DNA from 2 places in the Lysinibacillus sp. 1 U-2021 genome. Region 1 is predicted to be linked to the other one. Evidence: predicted binding sites of a transcription regulator. Region 1 holds the regulator's gene; the other holds the start of a gene.
What was found. Region 1 encodes LexA, which represses DNA repair genes until DNA is damaged. Its sites were predicted from a motif close to CGAACATATGTTCG; they were not measured.
Positions count from the first base shown of each region.

Region 2: parE (DNA topoisomerase IV subunit B) is a predicted target of LexA. The motif match lies at 3,056-3,069, and genes of this name have one in related genera.

Region 1 is NZ_CP123966.1:4,315,850-4,324,532, reverse strand. It holds gene QH639_RS23075 (prepilin peptidase) at 1-117, shown strand, start outside; gene QH639_RS23070 (gamma-glutamyl-gamma-aminobutyrate hydrolase family protein) at 151-873, shown strand; gene lexA (transcriptional repressor LexA) at 981-1,598, opposite strand; gene yneA (cell division suppressor protein YneA) at 1,765-2,079, shown strand; gene QH639_RS23055 (YneB family resolvase-like protein) at 2,076-2,741, shown strand; gene def (peptide deformylase) at 2,772-3,347, opposite strand; gene QH639_RS23045 (helix-turn-helix transcriptional regulator) at 3,340-3,531, opposite strand; gene QH639_RS23040 (DJ-1/PfpI family protein) at 3,811-4,344, opposite strand; gene QH639_RS23035 (GNAT family N-acetyltransferase) at 4,346-4,879, opposite strand; gene QH639_RS23030 (DUF896 domain-containing protein) at 5,067-5,300, shown strand; gene tkt (transketolase) at 5,428-7,422, shown strand; gene QH639_RS23020 (HAD family hydrolase) at 7,532-8,179, shown strand; gene QH639_RS23015 (response regulator transcription factor) at 8,225-8,683, opposite strand, start outside.
Region 2 is NZ_CP123966.1:229,037-237,719, forward strand. It holds gene parC (DNA topoisomerase IV subunit A) at 1-1,062, opposite strand, end outside; gene parE (DNA topoisomerase IV subunit B) at 1,059-3,035, opposite strand; gene plsY (glycerol-3-phosphate 1-O-acyltransferase PlsY) at 3,587-4,189, shown strand; gene QH639_RS01205 (HesB/YadR/YfhF family protein) at 4,209-4,499, shown strand; gene QH639_RS01210 (spore germination protein) at 4,688-6,232, shown strand; gene QH639_RS01215 (Ger(x)C family spore germination protein) at 6,258-7,457, shown strand; gene QH639_RS01220 (hypothetical protein) at 7,458-7,694, shown strand; gene QH639_RS01225 (GerAB/ArcD/ProY family transporter) at 7,726-8,683, shown strand, end outside.

The DNA.
Region 1 (8,683 bases):
AAAAACAAACAGGGGAGAAAAACACCCATTCCGTTTGGGCCATCTATTGCATTGGCCGCAGTTATTGTTTATTTCTATGGCGATGTATTAATTAATTGGTATCTAGGCTTTTGGTAATTGTGCAATTTTCAAGAATTTGGAGGGAAGCAAGTGAAACCGATTATTGGTATTACAGCCTTTGTTGCGGATGATTTATCCTCTCAATTAAATGCTGCTTACAGTAAAAGCATCATTGAAGCAGGTGGAATTCCACTGATTATTCCAATTGGAGTAGAAGAAGAGGCAGCCCAGATTTTAGCCCTTACAGACGGTTTATTATTATCTGGTGGTCATGATGTGCACCCATTTCTATTCGGGGCTGAGCCTTCATTAAAGCTTGGAAAAATTCATCCAGCGCGAGATACGATTGAGTTAGCATTGATTGAAGCCGCATTCCAACGTAAGATGCCTATTTTCGGGATCTGTCGAGGAATTCAAATACTAAATGTTGCATTAGGTGGTACCTTATATCAGGATATTGATAGTGATCACTTTAGTACCAAGTTACTCCAACATATGCAGCAATCAGGTCGAGCTGTAGCTACCCATTCTGTACAGGTTATTGCTGACAATCTATTAGCGACTATCGTTGAACAAGAGAAGATTGCAGTGAATTCATTTCATCATCAAGCGGTGAATGTGTTAGCAGAAAAATTAAAAGTAGCAGCAAAATCCAGCGACGGTATTATCGAAGCGGTAGTTCATGAGGAGATGCCATTTTGCTTGGCTGTTCAGTGGCATCCTGAGGAACTAGCCATAGCAGGAGATGAGAGTGCTCAAAAGCTATTTTCAGCCTTTATTGAAGCGAGCTTAAAATTTAAGAAGGAAGCTTAGAAGGGGCATTATACAAAGAATCCAATCGTATATGGATTCTTTTTTTGCGTAAAAAAGAGGATACATGCTCTTAGAAGGAACATAATCCTCAAAACCTGCTTTAATCGTTAATGTACACGTCTGTAAAGACCTACAACTTGTCCTAAAATAGAAACTTGATCGACAATAATAGGTTCCATAGAAGAATTTTCAGGTTGTAAACGGAAATGGTTTTTCTCTTTAAAGAAACGTTTTACAGTTGCTTCATCCTCAGCTGTCATAGCTACAACAATATCCCCATTATTAGCTGTTGCCTTTTGTTTGACAATGACTAAATCTCCATCTAAAATCCCAGCTTCAATCATTGATTCCCCCATGATTTCTAGCATGAACAATTGATCTTCACTTGTGCCATACGTATCGGGTAATGGGAAGTATTCTTCAATATTTTCAATTGCTGTAATTGGAGAACCAGCTGTAACCTTCCCGACAAGTGGGACATGGATCACCTGTTGCTTTTGAATGGATTCTTCAGGCTCTAAAATTTCAATTGCGCGTGGCTTTGTTGGATCTCGACGAATAAAGCCTTTTTGTTCTAATCGAGCTAAATGTCCATGAACAGTTGAACTGGAAGCAAGTCCAACTGCTTCACCAATTTCACGTACTGATGGTGGATATCCTTTAGCTCGTACCTCTTCCTTAATGAAAGCTAAAATGTCCTCTTGTCTTTTCGAAACTTTTTTCATGAGTGCTCACCTCTTTTTTCTAATATCATTCTACTTATTTGATAGTATAACAGAATGCGAACATGTATGCAAACATAGGTTCGAAAAGTGTTTGACAAAAACGTTTGTTCGCTTTATTATGGGAACATACATTCCGAACAAACATTCTTAAAAAGGGGTAATGATTATGACATGGTTGAAGAAAAACACACATATCTCAATTTTAATAGGAGCTTGTTTACTATTTGCAGCATACCTTTACATTACTGATCCAGGAAAAGTTAGTTACGCAGAAATTCAAATTGAACATGGAGATAGCTTGTGGTCGTTAGCTGAGCAATATCGTGGTAAAATGAGTACTGATGATTGGATAAAGCTTGTAAAAACGGAAAATGAACTAGCAGATATTAAAATTGTAGCGGGAAAATCTCTAGTTATTCCTGTAGTGAGTGATCAAGCCAGTCCCATCAATACTATCGAAATTGCGAGAAATGAACAATGATAAATAATCAACTATCGGCTGTTGTCTATTGTCGCGTAAGTACTGAAAAAGAAACACAAAGCTCCTCATTAGAGCGCCAGCAGGAAGAGTTGCTGCGCTATGCTAAAGAGCAAGGCTATGCGGTGAAGGGCGTGTTTAAAGATCAACATAGTGGCTATGATGTAGAACGTGAAGGCTTACTAGAAATGCTTGATTTTATAAAAGATAAGAACATTAATGCTCTTTTTGTCCAAGATGAAACTCGTTTAGGACGAGGCAATGCAAGGATGGCTGTATTACATTTATTACAAAAGTCAGCAACTGACGTTTTTTCGATGCGTGATGCAGGCCCAGTTCAATTAAATGAAATGGATACGATGCTGCTTGAAATTTTAGCGATTGTAGAGGAGTATCAGCGTAGAATCCATAATGCTAAAATTCGACGAGGTATGCGACGTGCTGTAGAAAACGGCTATCGTCCAGAAAATAATTTATCGAACCGAGGTAATCCGCAGGGGCAGGAGCGAAAAGATCTACCTGTAGAGGAAATTGTGAAGCTCCGCAAACGTGGATTTACCTTTGAAGAAATTTCTATAACGCTTAGAGGGTTAGGATTTGAGGTAAGTAAGGCGACTGTACATCGTCGTTTCCAAGAGCACCAAGAAAGATTAGCAGGAAAATAATATTCCTGCTAATTTTTTTTCTGTAAAAAACTACTGAAGCGAAGAAAAGCTTTCGATGATAACATGATTAGGCAGTTGGAAAGGGTGCTCTTTATTTATTCGATCATAAAACATGATGCCATTTAAATGATCGATTTCATGCTGTACAACGATGGCCCCATAGCCCTGTAACTGTACAATGATTTCATGTCCATCGATGTCGTAAGCTTTGACTTTAATTCTCTCATATCTCGGTACAAAACCAGGGACAGGTCGATTTACAGATAGACAGCCTTCTCCCTCCGGTAGATAAATCATATTAAGGGAATGACTCATTATTTTAGGGTTAATCAGCATCATTTCTTGGTCATCAAAGAGTACAGCAAACATTCGTTTATCTACGCCAATTTGATTAGCAGAGAGCCCACTCCCAGGGCGAAGCTTATATTTTTTTGCTAGCGTTGGATTTTGGCTATTTTTCAGATATTGTAGCATGGCTAGGAGGGTATTTCGGTCCTCATTGGTCACGGGTATCGATACTTCTTGAGTTTGTTTTCTTAAAATTGCTGAGTGTTCTTTCACGAAGTCCTTCATTGTAATCATATAATTTGGGTGAAATTTAGTCATAGATAAACACCTCATCAATACGGCTATTGAGAACCTTAGCAATCTTAAAAGCTAATTCTAGGGTCGGATCATATTTATCATTTTCAATACTATTAATGGTCTGTCTCACAACTCCACACTCTTTTGCAAGAGCAGCTTGTGTTATGCCTAATTTTTTTCTTAAAATTTTGATGATGTTCTTCAGAATTATCCCTCCATTTTGTCCAAAGTATTAGACATATATCGTAAGATAAGAATTAAAAAATGTCCAACTAATTGGACATCTTTTGGTGTGAAAAACAAAACAGTCAATTGAAGGGGAGAAATGGATTTCCGTTGCAGGCTGCTTGCTTTCTTGTAGCACACAGACGGAACGGAAATCACCCCACAGCCTTGTTAAAAATTCTCATTCTACTAATGACATCATCTTTTTCAACAACATGAAATGCCCGATTAATTGGACATTTGGGTTTTAAATCATCACTTAATACCAATTTTCATCAAAATTTAGCTTTAACGCATGCCCGAAACAAATACCGAAAGGAATAAAACCTCTTCCTCTTGCTGTAATGATATTTCCATCTTGTACCACTAGTTCATCTGAATAGTTATGAAGTTCAAAGCATCCTAACTGCTCCATGCCATCTAAAGGTAGTCCTACTGTATATTTTTTGTTCTTTAAGACCCCTGCTTTTGCTAATAGGTAAGGGGAGCTAGAAATACTTGCAATCATTCCTCCTTTTGCAGATAGAAGATGAATGAAGTCTAGTAAGCTCTCTTCAAGTTGTAATGTAGAAATATCCATACAGCCTGGTAATAGTAGACTATCAATATCGTCAAGCTCTACCTCATTCACGGATAAATCAGCTATACAATTTAAACCAGATTCTCCTCTGATAGGTTTGGTATTCGATGCAAGTGTGATGATGGGTTTACCGCCTTGCATTAATATGGACAAAGCAACACTCAATTCATATTCACTAAATTGTGGGTATAATAACACCGCAGTTTTCTTCATTTCATACACCTCTTACCTTTTGAGTGTTCCATTCTTCCTCTAAAATAGCGTAATAGTATTCATCCCACCAAGTCTCTCCATGAGGAATGCATTTTTTGAAAAATCCTTCTTGGCGCATTCCGATTTTTTCCATGACTCGGTAAGAAGCGATATTTTCTGGCTGGCATGTGGCAATAATTCGATGAAGTTTCATTTTATTAAAGCTGTGATCTAATAGGGCCTTAGCAGCTTCAGAAGCATAGCCATGATTGTGATAGGCAGGATTCATAACCCATCCAATTTCATACGTATGATCGCCAAAGTATTTGTGGAAAACAAGATGACCAATGACTCGCTGTTGTTCACGTAAAACAATGGCGAAATGTTTTGCTTGCTCGTTGCTATTCTCTGTTATGAAATTTTGAACCTGATCTTCATTCAACACACCCTCTGGCATATAGTGCATGACCGTTTTGTCGGACATATAGCTATAAACGGCCTGCCAATCTGAGGCTTCAAATGTTCGAATAAGTAATCTAGGTGTTGTGATGTTCATGATAGCTCCTCCTAATATCTATCAAATTTTTCCTTTTATTATTAGTTATACACCTCTAACTTCTGGAAGTCATGTAAATAATGGCTAAGAAGTGTTTTTAAGGGTTGGTATAACTGCATTTTAAGGGAAACCATGCTATACTTTGCATACTGAGGTCATTAAGCTAGGTACTGAAAGGTGTGTAACCATGTTATCAAAGGAAAAAATTAACCGAATTAATGAATTATCTGCTAAAGCAAAAAGCGGACAATTAACAGAGGAAGAAGCAAAGGAGCGAACAGCGCTTCGCAAGGAGTATTTAGATACGTTTAGAGCAACTATGCGAGATACGATTGAAAACGTTAAAGTGGTAGATGCAGAAGGAAATGATGTAACTCCTGAGAAGGTAAAACAAGCACAAAAAAATAAATTTCTAAATTAATGTGACACAATTCAATAAAGTATGTATGAAAACGCAAATAGTATAACAAAAAGCATTGTTTTCTAAAGCAATGTTGACTAAACTGTAAAAGAACAATATATAGGACGAGAAAGGATGTCACAATATAATGACTCAACACGCGGATCTTTTAGCAATTAATGCTATCCGAACTTTGTCAATCGATGCTATTGAAAAAGCAAATTCTGGTCACCCAGGTTTACCAATGGGAGCAGCGCCAATGGCTTATACGCTTTGGACAAAACAATTACGCCATAATCCAGCAAATCCAAAATGGTTTAACCGTGATCGTTTTGTACTATCAGCAGGTCATGGTTCAATGCTTTTATACAGCTTACTTCACCTTGGAGGCTATGGTTTACCAATGGAAGAAATTCAAAACTTCCGCCAATGGGATTCATTAACACCAGGACATCCTGAATATGGTCATACAGTAGGGGTAGAGGCAACAACTGGTCCTCTTGGACAAGGAATCGCTATGACTGTTGGTATGGCAATGGCTGAGCGCCATTTAGCCGCTACTTACAATAAACCAGGTCATGACATTGTTGACCACTACACATTTGCGTTATGTGGCGATGGGGACTTAATGGAAGGTGTAGCAGCAGAGGCGATTTCATTAGCTGGTCACTTAAAACTTGAAAAATTAATCGTACTTTACGATTCTAATGATATTTCTTTAGATGGTGACTTAGAAAAGTCATTTTCAGAAAACGTTCAACAACGCTTTGAATCTTATGGTTGGAATTATTTAAAAGTGGCAGATGGTACAGATGTAGATGCTATTAATGCAGCCATTGAAGAAGCCAAAAAATCTACTGGCAAGCCAACATTAATTGAAGTGAAAACAGTGATTGGTTTTGGTTCTCCAAATAAATCTGGTAAAGCAGATTCTCACGGTGCACCACTTGGTACAGATGAAGTTGTCTTAACGAAGGCTGCCTATGAGTGGGCACATGAACCATTCCAAATTCCTGCAGAAGTTTACGATACATTTAATGCGGCTGCTGAAGTGCAAGGCGCACAACCAGAGGAAGCTTGGAATGCAAAATTTGCTGCATACAAAGAAGAATTCCCAGCGTTAGCAGCTCAATTCGAGAAAGCGATGAATGGTGAATTACCAGAAGACTTTGCTTCTGAGTTACCTGTATATGAAGCTGGTAAATCTGTAGCAACTCGTTCTTCTTCAGGCGATGCAATTAATGCTATTGCGAAGAAAACACCTTCATTCTTTGGTGGTTCAGCTGACCTTGCTGGCTCCAATAAAACAACGATGAAGGGTGCAGGAGATTTCTCAGCAGACGACTATGCTGGACGTAACATCTGGTTCGGTGTTCGTGAATTTGCAATGGGTGCTGCTATGAACGGAATGGCTCTTCACGGTGGTTTAAATGTATTCGGTGGTACATTCTTCGTATTCTCTGATTACGTTCGTCCTGCAATTCGTCTATCTGCATTAATGGGTCTTCCTGTAACATATGTATTCACACATGATTCGATTGCAGTAGGGGAAGATGGTCCAACACATGAACCAATCGAACACCTTGCATCATTACGTGCAATGCCAAACCTATCTGTTATTCGCCCTGCGGATGCAAATGAATCAGCAGTTGCGTGGGAGCTTGCAGTAGCAGCAGAAAAAACACCAACTGTTCTTGTATTATCTCGTCAAAACTTACCTGTTCTTGACGCTTCTATTGAAACAGTACGTGAGGGCGTAGCAAAGGGTGCTTACACAGTGTCTCCAGCTACAAAAGAAGTGGCAGATGCTATTTTAATTGCAACAGGCTCTGAGGTTTCGCTTGCTGTCGAAGCACAAAAAGCATTAAAAGCAGACGGTATAGATGTAGCAGTTGTTTCTATGCCATCTATGGATCGCTTCGAAAAACAAGACGCCGCTTACAAAGAATCTGTTCTACCAAAAGCTGTTACAAAACGTCTTGCAATTGAAATGGGGGCATCTTTCGGCTGGCATAAATATACTGGCTTTGAAGGCGATGTTCTAGCAATTGATAAGTTCGGTGCATCTGCTCCAGGTGAATTAGTAATGGAAAAATACGGCTTCACTGTTGAAAACGTAGTAGCAAAAGTGAAAGCATTATAATTTATAATAAATACCACAACACTCAGCGAAATAAACATCGCATGAGTGTTGTGGTACTTTTTTTAGCGGCAAACACAATATGTAAAAACTTCATAAAAAGGGTGAGTAAATGAAGAACTATAAAGTTGTGTTATTTGACTTAGATGGAACATTATCTGATCCTAAAATAGGAATCACTAAATCAGTGCAGTATGCTTTACAGAAAGCGGACGTCATGGTGAATGATTTGGATGAACTGGAACCATTCATCGGACCACCATTACAAGTATCTTTTCAAGAAATCTATGGATTCAATGATGCACAAATAACGCAAGCAATTGGTGATTACCGAGAACGATTTACGGAAAGGGGAATGTTTGAAAATAAACTCTATGAAGATATTCCAGCTTTGTTAGCTCATTTAAAGCAACAAGGATATATACTAACTATTGCCACCTCAAAACCAACTGTCTTTGCGGAACAAATCATAAAGTATTTTCAGCTAGAGTCCTATTTCGATCTTGTCGTAGGAAGTCACTTAGATGGTTCCCGTTCTGCCAAAGGTGAGATTATTGCAGAGGTGCTTCAACAGTTTGATTCCTATCCAAAAGAGCAATTTATTATGATTGGGGATCGAAAATATGATTTGATTGGCGCTCGTGAAAATCAAATCGATGCCATCGGTGTGACATATGGTTTTGGGTCGCTAGAAGAATTAAAAAATGAAGAGCCTACATATATTGTGGACCATGTAAATGATCTCCTAAAATACCTCTAAAAACACGAAAAACTGCATGTCAGCATGCAGTTTTTTTATGTAGGATTATTTAGCAAGCCCATTTTGGAAGGCGTAGACGACGGCTTGAGTACGATCTTGAACTTCTAGCTTTGCTAAAATATTACTAACATGTGTTTTTACTGTTTTCAAGGCAATATATAGCTCATCAGCGATTTCCTGATTGGCTTTACCCTGGGCCATTAGCAATAATACTTCCATTTCACGTTCAGTCAATTGTTCGTATAGTGGCGTACTATTGCCGTGGCGCATGCGGTGCATCATTTTGGAAGTGACCTCTGGCTCTAATACCGTTTCGCCACCCATCGTTTTTCGAATAGCATCTGCAATTTGTTTGGCATTAGATGTTTTTAAAATATAGCTTACCGCGCCAGCCTCTAAGGCAGGATATACTTTATCATCATCTAAAAAGCTAGTCACCATCATGATTTTTGCCTCAGGCCATGCTGCTAATATTTCCACTGTTGCCTCTGCTCCTGTCATAAC
Region 2 (8,683 bases), 910 kb from region 1:
GGCAATATAGGCATCTAGCAATAAAGGCAATGTCATCATCGTTGGACGACGATTATGAATGGCAATCATATTAAAATTATAAGCTACCTGTAAATCCGTTGTTTTAAACAAGTACTGTAAAATTCCTTGTCCTGGTACATCCTTTTTCAGCTCAATTACGACACGTAACCCTGTACGGTCTGATTCATCACGAATTTCCGCAATGCCTTCTAGTCGTTTATCTACCCGTTGCTCATCAATTTTTTTCACAAGATTCGCTTTATTTACATCATATGGTAACTCAGTGATAACAATTTGCTCTTTACCACCCTTGATTGGTTCAACAACTGCTTGTGCACGGACGATGATTTTACCCCGACCTGTTTCATACGCCTTTTTAATGCCATCAACACCTTGAATGATTCCACCCGTTGGGAAATCAGGTCCTTTAATCACCGTCATCAATTCATCTACAGTAACATTAGGCTTGTCTAAGCGCATCAACACAGCATCCAGTACTTCATCTAAGGCATGTGGCGGAATATCTGTCGCATACCCAGCAGAAATTCCTGTAGAGCCATTGACTAAAAGGTTAGGAAAACGTGCTGGTAATACAGTTGGCTCCATATCCTGATCATCAAAGTTTGGCACAAATTCGACCGTTTTCTTGCCAATATCTCGTAGCATTTCAGCGGCAATAGCTGATAGTCTCGCCTCTGTATACCGCATTGCAGCTGGTGGATCGCCATCTACCGAGCCATTGTTCCCGTGCATCTCAATGAGCATATGACGTGCCTTCCAGTCCTGACTCATCCGTACCATCGCTTCATACACAGAGCTATCGCCGTGCGGATGATAGTTACCAATTACATTACCCACTGTTTTTGCGGATTTACGGAACGGCTTATCATGTGTGTTGCCTTCCGTAAACATCGCATATAAAATACGGCGCTGTACTGGTTTAAGACCGTCACGTGCATCAGGCAACGCGCGGTCTTGAATAATATATTTACTATAGCGACCAAAACGGTCACCCATTACTTCTTCTAACGGTAAATCTTGAAACTTTTCTGTACTACTCATGCTTGGTCCTCCTCTTGTTGGATGAATTCATTCTCTAAAATGTTAGAATCATCCTCCATACCGAAGTCTACATTGGCTTCGATCCATTTACGACGTGGTTCCACCTTATCACCCATTAACGTCGTGACACGTCTCTCCGCTCGTGCACCATCCTCGATTGTGACACGAATTAATGTCCGTGTTTCAGGGTTCATTGTTGTGTCCCATAGTTGGTCTGCATTCATCTCACCAAGACCTTTATAGCGCTGTAATATGTAACCCTTTCCAACCTTCTTGATGGCCTTTTGTAAGTCACTTTCTGTCCAAGCATATTCAATGACTTCTTTTTTTCCTGTACCTCTTGAGACTTTATAAAGCGGCGGTAGTGCGATATAGACCTTTCCAGACTCAATGAGCGGACGCATATAACGATAGAAGAATGTTAATAGCAAGACTTGAATATGTGCCCCATCCGTATCCGCATCGGTCATGATGACTACTTTATTGTAGGCAGAATCCTCCACCGCAAAATCCGTGCCAACACCTGCCCCAATCGCATGGATAATCGTTGAAATTTCTTCGTTTTTCATAATATCCTGTAGCTTGGCTTTTTCTGTGTTGATGACCTTCCCGCGCAATGGCAGAATCGCTTGGAATGTACGGTCACGTCCTTGTTTAGCAGAGCCACCCGCAGAATCCCCCTCGACTAAATACAGCTCATTTTTTGCTGCATTACGTGACTGAGCTGGCGTTAATTTTCCAGATAAAATCGTACTACCCTTTTTATTTTTCTTGCCATTTCGTGCATCCTCACGCGCTTTACGAGCTGCTTCACGCACTTGCTGCGCTCGAATCGCTTTACGAACAAGAGAAGCTGATAACTCTGCATTTTCCTCTAGCACATACAAAATTTGCTCAGACACTACACTATCTACTGCAGAACGAGCCTCACTTGTCCCAAGCTTGCCCTTTGTTTGTCCTTCAAATTGCAGTAAATGCTCTGGGATACGAACAGACACGATCGCTGCTAAGCCCTCACGAATATCTGTCCCCTCAAGGTTTTTATCCTTGTCCTTTAACAGGCCAATTTTTCTTGCATATTCATTAAAGACACGCGTCAATGCTGCCTTTGCACCCGTTTCATGTGTACCACCATCACGTGTACGGACATTATTAACAAATGATAAAATCGTTTCTGAATAACCATCGTTATACTGGAAAGCGAACTCTACTTCGATTTCATCCTGTACGCCTTCTACATATTTTACTGGATGAAGAACATCTTTTTCCTCATTCAAATACGCAACGAAAGCCTCGATGCCATTCTCATAAAAGAACACATCGCTCTTGCCTTCCTCGCGCTCATCAATTAATTCAATTTTTAAGCCCTTTAATAAAAAGGCTGATTCACGTAATCGTTCTGCTAACGTATCATAATTGAATTTTGTGACAGAGAAGATCGTTTCATCTGGTAAGAAATGAACAAGCGTTCCTGTCTGCTTGGTCTGCCCAATGTTTTCAAGTGTTGTGACAGGCTGTCCACCATGCTCAAAGCGTTGACGATACTTTTTACCATCGCGATGGATTGTCACCTCTAAAAATGTTGAGAGCGCATTCACAACGGAAGAACCAACACCATGTAAACCTCCACTTGTTTTATAGCCACCTTGACCAAATTTACCACCAGCGTGTAGCACAGTAAAAATAATTTCTGGTGTCGGTTTGCCCATTTTATGCATACCGGTTGGCATTCCACGTCCAAAGTCGCGCACACTCATACTTTGATCTTTATGAATTGTGACAATAATATGAGATCCAAAGCCAGCCAGTGCTTCATCCACCGCATTATCTACGATTTCATACACAAGGTGATGAAGTCCACGGCCATCCGTCGAACCGATATACATGCCAGGTCGTTTGCGTACCGCTTCTAATCCTTCTAATACTTGTATAGCGTCATCATTATAGACGCTAGGTGACTGTTTATTCGTCAAAAAAATTCCCCTCCAAAAAACAAACACATGTTCTATTTATGTTCTCATCCTAATAATAATAGCATTTCCTGTCAATAGCTAGCGACAGGTCCAATAAAATTTTAAAATTTGCTCACAGTTTTGATCTTTTTTATTAATAGTAAACATCTTCAACAGTTGCTTAAAATTGGTATTTGAGCAAGACAGACTGCTTCTAGCTTCCATCATCATTTGACGCATTGAAGCCTACTTAGTTGCAAAATAAAGTGGTGATGCTTGCACACTACCTCGTGCCTTGCGCTGAAACAGGATAAAGTTAGACTTCTATTCTACCAAAGGAATGAGCGATTGACAAAATTGCCATTTTGCCTATATTTTTATAAAGGTTTTAGTGCTTCCTACAAATTTACGTCTAAAAGCCTAGTCCTCGCTAATAGATTCTCTTTTGTATTGATTCAAGACTTCGGATGAAATCTCCTTCATAACATTGTAGATTAGCAAGAAAAAGTGTAAAATACTTGTTACAAACTATTAGTACCAAGTGATGGACTATGAATGAAAGGAGTCCAACTATGATCAATGGACTTATTATTTTATGTGCTTATCTAATCGGCTCTATACCTTCTGGATTATGGATAGGCAAAATTTTTTATAATACCGATATTCGTGAACACGGGAGCGGTAATCTTGGTGCGACCAATACTTTTAGAACATTAGGGAAAAAGGCTGGTATTATTGTTACAGTGATGGATGTCTTAAAAGGGACTGCCGCTGTCTTACTCGTGACACTTCCTGTTTTCTCTGATACTACACTCCATTCTTTATTACTGGGCCTTGTCGCAGTAATCGGTCATATGTTCCCGATCTTTGCCAACTTCCGTGGTGGGAAAGCTGTGGCAACGTCAGCGGGTGTATTATTAGGCTATTCTTGGCCACTCTTTGTCCTACTATTTATTACCTTTATTGTGACTTTAAAAATCACAAAAATCGTCAGCTTAACATCAATGATAGCCGCTTTAGTAGCGCTTATCTATGCAATCGTTTATTATTTTATTACAGGTGACTTTGCATTAGGCATCTTGGTAGCCTTTTTATTTACCTTTATTATTTATCGTCACCGTGCCAATATTGCCCGTATTAAAAACGGCACCGAACCAAAGGTAAAATGGCTGTAGGAAGAGAGGAGCATTTGAAATGAATATTGCATTGACAGATGAGGCCCTACAATGGTTCAAACATGAAATGGAAGTTGAACCTGGTGATACAATTCGTTTTTATGCACGCTATGGTGGCTCAAGTCCGTTTCATGAAGGCTTTTCGCTAGGCATGACACGTGAGGAACCTATTGCCATAGGTGTACAGACAGAAATTGATGGTGTTATCTATTACATTGATGAGAAAGATCTTTGGTTCTTTAACGATCACAATTTACATGTAGATGTTGATACAAGTAAAGATGAATTACAATACGACTATCGTACATAAAACAGTCTGTCCTTTCCATACATGAAAGGACAGACTGTTTTTTTATTTATCACAAACAAGGACACACGAAAGTTGCAAGTGATGTAATATTGCTACAAATAGCTAGATTTTTCATATCTCTTTCGTTTATCTCTCAAAAAAATTGTCCATTCTAAAGGTAATGAACGACCTTTTGAGGAGGAAAACACATGTCCATGTCTAGCAATAACGAGACCTCCCCATCCCATACAACGAACGATTTATTGTATACTTCCCTATCTAAAAATATAAAAATCATTCAACAGTCACTAGGGCATAGTAATGATATTATCATACGTGAAATTGCGATTGGAGAAACTGATCCCCATAGCCTCGCCATTATTTCCATTGATGGCCTATCGGATAAAACGACTATTTCTGATTCTGTTATCGATAAACTGATGGCAAATATTGAAGAAGAACAAGATATTGAAATAACAACCATTAATCAATATGTTCGAAATTCCTATTTAACAGTAGGCGATGTGACGAATATTGAGCATTTCACAACACTCTACAATGCCATTCTCAATGGTGAAACGGTTATTTTATTAGATGGCTTTGCCGAAGGGATTGTGACAAGTACTAGAAGTGCCAAGGATCGAGCTGTCACGGAGCCATCGACGGAATCCGTTATTCGCGGACCGAGGGAGTCCTTTACGGAAACCTTGCGTACGAATACAGCGCTCATTCGTCGCAAAATTAAAAGTCCGAATCTCTGGATTAAGTCCCGTGTTATCGGAGATGTGACACAAACAGATGTAGCGGTGATGTATATAAATGGCATCGCCAGTGACAAAATCGTCGCAGAGGTATTGGCTCGACTAGATCGTATTAATATTGATGGCATTCTGGAAAGTGGCTATATTGAAGATTTTATTCAAGACTCAAAAAACTCGATGTTTCCAACCGTCTACAACTCCGAACGTCCTGATGTCATCGCAGGTGAATTATTAGATGGCAAAGTGGCGATTCTAGTTGATGGCACACCTTTTGTCTTAGTCGTACCAGCGCTATTTACATCCTTTTTACAATCAGCAGAAGATTATTATCAGCATTGGATGATTAGCTCACTCGTACGTATACTGCGTTTCTTTGGTATCAGTCTGGCATTAGTAGCACCATCCTTGTATGTGGCGATTACTACCTTTCACCAGGAAATGCTACCGACACCCATGTTAATTAGCATTGCTTCACAAAGGGAAGGCGTACCCTTTCCTGCAGTAGTAGAAGCGCTTATTATGGAGGTTGCCTTTGAGGTCTTAAGGGAAGCTGGACTTCGTATGCCTCGGACAATCGGTCCTGCGGTATCCATTGTAGGTACTTTAGTTATTGGACAGGCAGCAGTTGATGCAGGCGTCGTATCCGCTGTAATGGTAATTATTGTAGCCTTAACAGCGATTTGTAGCTTTCTCTTCCCTGCCTATGGCTTATCGAATACGATTCGTGTACTACGTTTCCCATTAATGATTTTAGCTGCTATGTTTGGTTTATTCGGTGTAATGTTTGGCATTATGCTAATTATTCTTCACCTATGTAGCATTCGTTCATTTGGTGTACCTTATTTAAGCCCATTCGCACCATTGGTATTACAGGATCAGAAGGATGCATTTTTGCTGTTCCCGCGTAGAAAATTACTTACACGACCTCGTTTAGTCAATCAAAAAAATATTGTTAGAGGACATAACTATATCAATCTAAAAGGCAGGAAATAACAACTGGATAAATGAGGAATGGAATATGGCAAAAATAAAATGGATTTGCTTACTATGTATCCTCACAATACTGTTAAGTGGCTGCTGGAGTAAGCGTGAATTAAATGAATTGGCCATTGTCGTAGCATTGGGCATTGACAAAATAGATGAGGAATATGAAATTACGGTTCAAATTGTTGATCCTAGTGAAATTTCAATGCGCCAAGCTTCCACTCAACGCTCTCCTGTCGTTAGCTATCATTCGAGAGGTGAGACCATCTTTGAGGCCATTCGCAAAATGACGACTATTGCAGCACGAAAACCTTATTTTGCCCACCTTCAAGTGGTTGTATTAGGGGAAGATCTCGCAAAAGAAGGCATTAGTGATGCACTTGATTTAATTGTAAGGGACCATGAATTTCGTAAGGATTTCGACGTCATTATGTCTCACGATGCAACAGCAAAGGATGTATTAAATGTACTAACACCCATTGAAAAAGTTCCTGCTAATAAAATGTTAAATTCCCTTGATGTCTCTGAGAAGGCTTGGGGCTCCACAATAGCTGTTAATATTGATGAATTAGTCAATACCTTAAGCAATAAGCATAAAGGGGCATTAATTTCTGCTATTGAAGTTATTGGGGATAAGAAATTAGGGGTAGATCAAACAAATGTGCAACGTGTTAAAACACCTGTGCTATTACGTTATACAGGTTTAGCAGTCTTTAAAGGCGATAAATATATAGGGCTACTGACTGAGAGCGAAAGCAAAAGTATTAGTTTTCTTAATGACAAAATTCAAAGTACGATAGAAATCATCGCCTGTCCTAATAAAGGGACCTTGTCTACTGAAATCACCCAATCCACTACAAAGGTGAAAGGGTCATTTAAAAACGGGAAACCGAAAATCGATGTCCATATTAATGTAGAGCAGAATGTTGGAGAGGTCGAATGTGTTATCGATCTTACCAAAAATAAATCGATTGATTACGTTAATAAAAAAACAGCCCAAGGGATTGATGAACGCATTGAAAAAACTGTAGAGAAAATTCAACAGCAATATGAAGTCGATGTTTTTGGATTTGGGGATGCCCTACATCGGGCAGATCCAAAGCAGTGGAAAAAAATCAAGGATGACTGGACTTCCATTTTTCCAGATTTAGCAGTGGCTGTTCATGTCAAGGTAACTACCCAAGGTTCGGGTACGATGCAAAATTCATTATTAAACAAGCCAAAGGAGGAGTAAATGATGGTGCTAGCCATAGCTATCTTGATCATCGCGATAATTATTGCGCTTATTTTTATTCCAAAGCTAAAAAAGCAACAGGATAGAAAAGCCATTATTGTATTCTCCTTTTTGCTACTTATTGGAACGGCTTTAAATATGGGGATTGCCCTTAAAATCCATATTCCTAGCCCATTAGATTTGATTACCTTTATCTTCACACCGATTAGGGATTACATTGTGTCATTCACAAAATAGAAAGATGGACTAAGAAACGGAGGGTAGCTTGATGGAAAAAGAGATAATTAGTTCAAGACAGTTTACAGTCGTTACCTTCCTCTATTCTATCGGTACAGCGATTTTAATTATCCCTTCGAGTATTACTGGTGCCGCTAAGCAAGATGCTTGGATAGCGGCAAGCATTGGTGTTCTGCTTAGTTTACTGGTACTAAAATTATTTTTAACACTGGCCAATCAAACACCGTCCCTAAACTTTATCGAGGCCAATGAAAAAATACTTGGGCGTTTTTTTGGGAAAATCACAGCAATTTGTTTCCTAATTATGACCTTTCTTTCGGCTGGAGAATTACTCTATTTTATCGGTATTTTCATGAAAACGGAAGTAATGCCAGAGACACCGACATTAGCATTTGCCCTACTGTTCAGCATCCTTATTATGTATGCCGCTTATTTAGGGATTGAGACCTTTGCCCGTTCGGCAGAAATCCTCTTCCCATTGTTTACCTTTATTTTTATTTTTTTCGTCCTTAGTATTACCCCTCAAATTACATTTGAGAATATTCAGCCTCTACTAGAAGCGACCAAAGCATCTATGTTTTATAGTATTGCACGCTTTATGAGTATCTTTTCCTTTCCATTAATTGTATTATTGATGCTCTATCCTACTGGCGTCAATGTACAGCCGTCTGCACAGAAAGGGCTATATATTGGGGCAATTTTTGGCGGAATCGTCTTAGTTACGTTGATTGTCCTATCGATTCTTGTATTAGGTCCTGAAAACACTGCATCAAGGACATTTCCTAGCTATGCCTTAGCACAAAGAATATCTATAGGGAATTTTTTGCAGCGCATAGAAATCATTATGGCATTTATGTGGATTTCGTCTATATATATTCGTACATTTATGTATTTCTATACGACCGTTGTTGGACTTGCACAAATATTGAAGATCAAGGATCATCGTCCACTCATTATACCGATGGGTATAATTGTTATTGGACTTTCTC